Regions from separate parts of the Streptosporangium sp. NPDC049644 genome, predicted to be linked through region 2. Evidence: riboswitches for the same ligand, from Rfam matches in the RefSeq annotation. Region 2 holds a riboswitch; each other region holds the start of a gene.
What was found. A riboswitch is a leader RNA that binds a small molecule or an ion and turns the genes downstream of it on or off. The one in region 2 is predicted to bind cyclic di-AMP.

Region 1: another riboswitch for cyclic di-AMP. It lies ahead of AB0J58_RS23205 (hypothetical protein); the one in region 2 lies ahead of AB0J58_RS18025 (hypothetical protein).
Region 3: another riboswitch for cyclic di-AMP. It lies ahead of AB0J58_RS29280 (NlpC/P60 family protein); the one in region 2 lies ahead of AB0J58_RS18025 (hypothetical protein).

Annotation. Positions count from the first base shown of each region.
Region 1 is NZ_JBFAOJ010000042.1:11,093-13,348, forward strand. It holds gene galT (galactose-1-phosphate uridylyltransferase) at 1-697, shown strand, start outside; cyclic di-AMP (ydaO/yuaA leader) riboswitch at 770-906, shown strand; gene AB0J58_RS23205 (hypothetical protein) at 910-1,884, shown strand; gene AB0J58_RS23210 (VWA domain-containing protein) at 1,930-2,256, opposite strand, start outside.
Region 2 is NZ_JBFAOJ010000028.1:8,997-11,252, forward strand. It holds gene AB0J58_RS18025 (hypothetical protein) at 8-976, opposite strand; cyclic di-AMP (ydaO/yuaA leader) riboswitch at 1,208-1,358, opposite strand; gene AB0J58_RS18030 (DUF4253 domain-containing protein) at 1,710-2,256, opposite strand, start outside.
Region 3 is NZ_JBFAOJ010000063.1:1,052-3,307, reverse strand. It holds gene AB0J58_RS29285 (amino-acid N-acetyltransferase) at 1-428, opposite strand, end outside; cyclic di-AMP (ydaO/yuaA leader) riboswitch at 765-912, shown strand; gene AB0J58_RS29280 (NlpC/P60 family protein) at 1,005-1,967, shown strand; gene AB0J58_RS29275 (LuxR C-terminal-related transcriptional regulator) at 2,159-2,256, opposite strand, start outside.

The sequences.
Region 1 (2,256 bases), on a different contig from region 2:
CACCGCCGAGCACGACTCCTCGTTCGCGATGCTCCCCCCCGAGCAGGTGGAGCTGGTCATGGAGGCCTGGATCGACCGTACGGCGGAGTTGTCGGCGATGCCGGGCGTGGAGCAGGTGTTCTGCTTCGAGAACCGGGGAGCCGAGATCGGCATCACCCTGCTCCACCCGCACGGCCAGATCTACGCGTACCCCTACGTGACCCCGCGCACCAGGCTGACCCTCGGGGCGGCCGGGCGGCACCGGGAGCGGACCGGCGGCAACCTGTTCGCCGACGTGCTCGCCGCGGAGCGGGAGGCCGGGATCCGGGTGGTGGCCTCGAACGAGCACTGGACGGCGTTCGTCCCGGCCGCGGCCCGCTGGCCGGTGGAGGTCCACCTCTACCCCCACCGGCAGGTCCCCGATCTGGTCGGCCTGGAGCCCGCGGAGCGCGCGGCGTTCGGACCGCTCTACACCGACGTGCTCCGCCGCCTCGACGGACTGTTCGGCGTGCCGATGCCCTACATCGCGGCCTGGCACCAGGCGCCGGTCAACACCGGTCGTGACCTGTCGTACGCGCACATGGAGCTGTTCAGCATCCGCCGCGCGCCGAACAAGCTGAAATATCTCGCCGGCTCCGAGTCGGCCATGGGCGCCTTCGTGAACGACGTGCTGCCCGAGGAGGCAGCACACCTTCTGCGCTCTGTTGTCACGAACTGATCACCAATTGGTCTCGTCTTGAAGTCGCGTGACCCTCTGTTTACCACTACTATCCTTCCCACATCGGCTGCAACAGCCGATATGCCTAATCCCAGGCGCATCGCCCGGGAGCCGGGGAACCACCGCACCTGGGGTGAAACCACTTCGGTGGAAGGGCGTTCTCCAGCCCGAACCCGTCAGCTAACCCGGTAGGCGGAAGGAGAGGAGAGTTCGTGGCGGCCCCGTCCCCCACGTTCCGTCGGCATGCGGCTCTGGCCCTTTGTGCGAGCCTGATCGCCACGTTCACCCTCGGCGCCCCCACCGCGGGAAGCGCGGAGCCCAAGCCGACCGAGGCCAAGCTCCGCGCCGAGCTGGCCAAACTCGGCAAGAAGGTCGACTCGCTGATCGAGGCCTACGCGGCCAAGCGCGAGTCCCTCAAGAAGGCGCAGAAGGCCGAGGCCGTCGCCAAGCAGAACCTGGCCAGGGCCGAGGACCTCTACGCCAGGGCGGAGAAGCAGGTCGACTCCATAGTCCAGCTCCGTTACCAGAGCAGCACCGGCGGCCTGCCCGCGCTGCTGTTCGCCGACGACATGGGGGGAGCCGCGGTGATGGAGCAGCTCACCGCCCAGCAGAGCGCCCACCTGCAGGGTTTCGCCGAGAGCCTCGAACGCAGGAAGAGGGCGACCGAGACGGCCGCCAAGCTCACCGACGACATCGGTGAGGAGGCCAGAGAGATGCAGACCCAGCGCGACGAGGTCGAAGACGTGATCAAGGACATCAAGAACAAGCTCGACCAGCTCGCCCCCGTCGGCTCCGGGCGCCGCGCCGACGGCAGCTGGGCCCCGCAACTCCCCACCGGCGCCGACAACATCACCGACCGGACCCGGATCATGCGTGAGGCCGTCAAGAGACGCTTCGACCTCCCGTACTCGGTCGGTTGCTACCGGTCCGCGAACGACGGCGGCGAGCACCCCCTCGGCCGCGCCTGCGACTTCATGATGAGCACCGGCGGCACGATGCCCTCGGCCGCCAATCTCCGGCTCGGCGACGAGATCGCCGCCTGGGCCATCAAGAACAAGGCCAAGCTCGGGGTGAAGTACGTGATCTGGCGCCAGCGCATCAACCACGGCTCCGGCTGGAGAACCATGTCCAACCGCGGCGGCATCACCGCCAACCACTACGACCACCCGCACATCTCGATGTACTAGCGCCGTCCCCGCGGGGGCCGCTGAGGCGTTGCGGCCACGGGTACGTCAGCGGGTCGGTGTCCGGGGGCGATTCCACCAGAGGGAGAGGGACAGGGCCGCGGTGACGAGGGCGGCGCCCCCGGCGGCGAAGGCGGGGGCGGTGTCGACCTGTTGCCGGATGACGGTGAAGCTGCCGGGGAGGGCGTCGAGGGCGCTCTGGAGCTGGTCGGCGTTCTCAGCGCGGTGGTAGGAGCCGCCGGTGGTCTGGGCTATCCGTTTGAGTGCGGGCTCGTCGATGACACGGGGGTTGCGGCCCCTGTCGAATCCGCCGCGACCGCCGAAGCCGCCGCCCCAGCCGCCGAATCCGCGGCCGTCGAACTGTGAGTTGTCGCA
Region 2 (2,256 bases):
CCGGGCCTCAGCTCTCCTCGGCGACCGCCCTGCGGCGGAGACGGCCGGCGACCAGGTAGGTGCCGCCGCCCGCGGCGAGCACTCCCGCCAGGGCCAGGGAGGCGGCCGTGGAGGGACCGGTCGAGGTCTCGGCCGCCACCGGGGCGTTGGCGCCCAGGTCCCGGACCCCCTGCTCGGCGGCCCCGGCGGTGCCGGACAGGGCGAGCGGCTTGGCGGCGATGATCGCCTCGGGCGCGGTGAGGGGCTCGGACATGATCTTGGGCTTGGCGAACGTCTGGATCGCCTGCTGGGTCTTCACGGACTTCTTGGACTGCTCGGCCTTGACCAGGGCCGTCTGCGGGGGCTTCGCCGGGTTCGCGTCCCGGTAACGCCAGGCACCGGTGGAGAACGCCACGGGGTGGTTCTTCTTGCCCACGCCGTCCCCCCACTTGGTGACCACGTACTTGACGTCGATGTGGCCCATGCCGCCGTTGCCGTCCACGCCGAGCGTGGCGGGGTTGAACCGGCCGCCGGTCAGGTCGGCGAAGGTCTTGGCGTCGAGGTCGATCATGACGCCCGAATTGGAGGGCACGCCGGGACCGCGGTCACCGACGAAGAACTTGGCCTTCTTGCCCTTGTAGACGACGTAGCCCTCGGTGAACAGGGGCCAGCTCGGGCTGGCGATCATGCCCTTCTGCATCGGCTTGCCACTGGCCGGCAGACCGGTGTCGCCGGCCCTGCCCGAGGAGTCGTCCCAGAAGTAGGAGGCCCTGGTCGAGCCCTGGAGGAGCACGACCCCGTTGGCGACCGGCTCGGTGTCCGCTCCGGGGGAGGCGACGGAGGCGGGGGCGGCGGCCGCGGGGGAGGCGGGCAGCGCGGAGACGACGCCGCCGGAGACGAGCAGGCCGGCCCCGACGAGGGCGGCGGTGGCGAGGCGGTTCTGGTACGGGAGGCTCTTGGGCAGGCCGTTCTCGGGCAGGCCGAAAGGAAGACGCATGAAGAATGGGCTCTTTCGCGAGGGAACGGGACAACCAGCTGCGACACACGGCAAGAGGTGCACTGGCGGGGACGCGCTCTTCGGAAAAGTGGCGTGGCGAGATCAGCGGGTCGTCACGCGGAGCACGGTCCAGACGCCGCGATCAGGCGCGGCGTAGGAAAGGACGAGGTTCAGGTGGTCGGCACGGGCAGGGCGGGCACCGACGTGGTGACGCGGTGATCCATGAGGGGGATCTCCTCTCCAGCTCGTCTACCGGGTTAGCTGACGGGTTCGGGCGGTGGAGTTGCCCTACCGCCGCACGTTCGCAGCGGATTCACCCCAGGAAAGTGGTTCCCCGGTTCCCTGGCCCCTGGGGGCCGGTGGGATTCGACGTCGGCCGGCCGCTCCCTCTTGTGAAGGGCAGGTCGCCAACCGATATCCGTGGACACTACCTGCCGAAATCGGACAAAGCAAAGCAAATGCCATGAAAACCCCAGAAGATCTACCTGCAAGCTTCAAGAAAGCCCCACCGGAGACCCCGTCCCACCAACAGTCGCCCTACCAGCGAGAACGTCTTGCCGATCCCGGGTTTCGCCCCCGAGCCCCGCATCCGAGGCCTTTCCGCGCCCGCGGGGAGCCCGGTCGCCCGAAGGTCGTCCACACTCGAAGCCCTTTCACGCCCGGAGGGACCACCTCCGAGGTGGACCACCGCCAAAGACGCGCGTCGCCGGAAGCCGCGCCTCCGGGGGCGAACTCAGTCCCACCAGAACGACCAGGCGTTCCTGCCCTTGATCTGCTCGGCGTAGTCGACGAGGGTCCCCGCGCCCTGGATGATGCTGTCCGGGCAGAACGTCCAGTGCTCCGCGGCGACGTGCAGGGCGTGCTCCGAGGTCGTCGGGGGCGCGGCGACGCTGAGGTCGAGGGTGTTGAACCCCATCCCGACCAGCCGCACCCCGAACCTGTCCTCCCAGCTCCGCACCACCGCCGCGAGCGGGACCATCCACTCGTTGTGGTTCAGGGCGCCCTGCCAGCCCATCACGGCGAGGGCGTCGGCCCCGCGCTCGACCGCGACGAGCCCGAGCGGGGTCCGGCGCTCGGCCACCAGGCCGGCGTACCAGTCGGCGACCACGCCGGGATCGGCGGCGAGCCTTCCCGCCGGGGCCGGACCCGGACATTCGACTCCGAAGGGGTCGAGGATTTCGAGCTGGTCGACGTGCGCCTTGGCGATCCAGTCGGACCAGACCTCGGCCATGAAGGCGGCCGCATGGTAGTTGTCGATCTCGACGGCGGTGTCCGGGGCG
Region 3 (2,256 bases), on a different contig from region 2:
ACCCTGCGCAGCCCCAGTTCGGCGGCCGTGCGGATGAGCGCCGAGACGATCCGATGGCCGATTCCCATCCCCCGGCGGGTCGGATCGACGGCAACGGTCCGGATCTCGGCAAGATCCTCCCAGAGGACATGGAGCGCCCCGCAACCGAGGATCATCCCCTCAGCGTCGGTCGCGACCCAGAACTCCTGGATGTCCTCGTACAGGGTGACGGTGGCCTTCTCCAGCAGGCGCGGGCCGGCTCCACCGTAGGTGTCGACGAGCCGCCTGATGGCGCGGACGTCCGGGGTGCGGGCGCGACGGACCGTGACCGCCGGGGTGACGCCGGGAGCGGGTGATTCCCGCCCCTCTCCCTCGGATCCGGTTCGCCGCTCCCCTTCTTTCCCGGGGTTCGCGAACGGCACGGGAGAATGCTCCGCAAGCTGCTCCATGACCGATCAGCGTACGTCCTCTCCGGCCTTCAATTACGGCTCATCCTTAACTCCGGCCCCGAAGGCATCACATGACCCTTGGTAGTTGGTTTACCACGCTGGGCGCACGACGCCTCCGATGTGTCGCAGCTCATCTTTGGCACGGTCCCGGACCAGGGAAGACCCGCGCCGGGACCACCGCGAGGAAGGCAAAGGCAGCGTAATGGCCATGTTGATCATATTGCCATGTGATCTTTCCGTGACATTTCAGTTGCGAAACCTCTACTGAGTTCGCAGTTCTGGTTGAGCAGGAACCACGAGTGCACTAATCTCCGTGCTCGATGTCAGAGACGTAAAAAGCCTGACCCGCCGAATCTCCCGACCAGGGGAACCGGGGACCCACCACGTCCTTCGGGGTGAATCCGAGTGCCACCGGCGCACCCGGTAGGGCTGCCTCCGGCCCGAACCCGTCAGCTAACCCGGTAGGCGGCCGAGGAGAGGAGCCCGTTGGTGAAGCGCATGCGCGACCGCGCAGGAGAGCACGCGGGCGGCGACGCCCGCTGTCGAGAACGCGCGCCGCGGAGGCGGAGTCGCCGCATGGCGGTCATCGGCCTGGCGTTCGCCATCATGACCCTCGGCACCCCCCTGGTCTCGGCCACGGCGGATCCCGAGCCCAGCCTCCAGCAACTGGCCAAGCAGGCCGAGAAGCTGCACGAGGAGATCGGCACGCTCGCCGAGCAGTACAACGGCGAACGGGTCAGGCTCAAGCAGGCCCAGCGAGCCGCGGAAAGTGCCAAGAAGACCCTCGCGACGAGCGAGTCGGAGCTCGCGACCCGGCGCACCAAGGCCACCCTCCTCGCGCAGAGCAACTACATGTCCGGCGGCCTGAACTCCGGACTCGCCTTCACCCAGGCGACCGACCCCGACACCTTCCTCGACCAGGCCACCACCAACTACGCCCTCCAGCAGCAACAGAGTGAGGAGGTCGCCCAGGTCGGCCGGGCGATCGAGGCCGCCGAGCGGGCACAGGCCAGCGCCAAGGCGAGGACCTCGGAGGTCAAGGCGCTCCTGGAGGAGATCGATGGCAAGCGCAGCAAGATCGAGCGACTGGTCGCGCGGGTCGAGAGCGACCTGTTCAGCGAGGTGCGCACCAGGGCCGTCAGCAACAGGGGTGCCCGGGTGAAGGTCGACGTGCCCATCGTGGGCAGCGGCAAGGCGGCGGAGGCGGCCCGCTGGGCGCTCACCCAGCAACTCAAGCCGTACGTCTGGGGCGCCGAGGGCCCCAACTCCTTCGACTGCTCCGGGCTGGTCATGTGGGCCTACCAGAAGGTCGGCATCAGCCTGCCGCACTACACCGGCAACCAGTGGACCGCGGGCACCCACATCTCCAGAAACGATCTGCGCCCAGGCGACCTGGTCTTCTTCTACAGCGACCTGCACCACGTCGGGATCTACATCGGCGCGGGCCTGATGGTCCACGCGCCCCGGACGGGTGACGTCATCCACATCGCCACGATCGACAACCGGCCCTTCGCCGGCGGGGTGCGGATCGCCGACTGAGCGGCCGAGCCGACCGGCCCTCGGCAGGAGCGCGCCCGCTCCTGCCCGGCGAACCCTGCCCTGCCGAGGGCCGGTCGGGCGGTGCTCCCCGGAGTCGCGCCCCCGGGACTCGTGCCCCGCGGGTGCGGTGGCCGACGACAACGCGGCGAGACGCCACCCGACCGCAGTGGGCGAAGCCCCAAGGGAAGGGCCTAGATCAGGCGGCGGCGGGCCGCCCAGGCCACGGCCTCGATCGCCGTGGCGACACCGATGCGGTCGCAGATGCCTCTGAGCCTGCGCCTGACGGTCC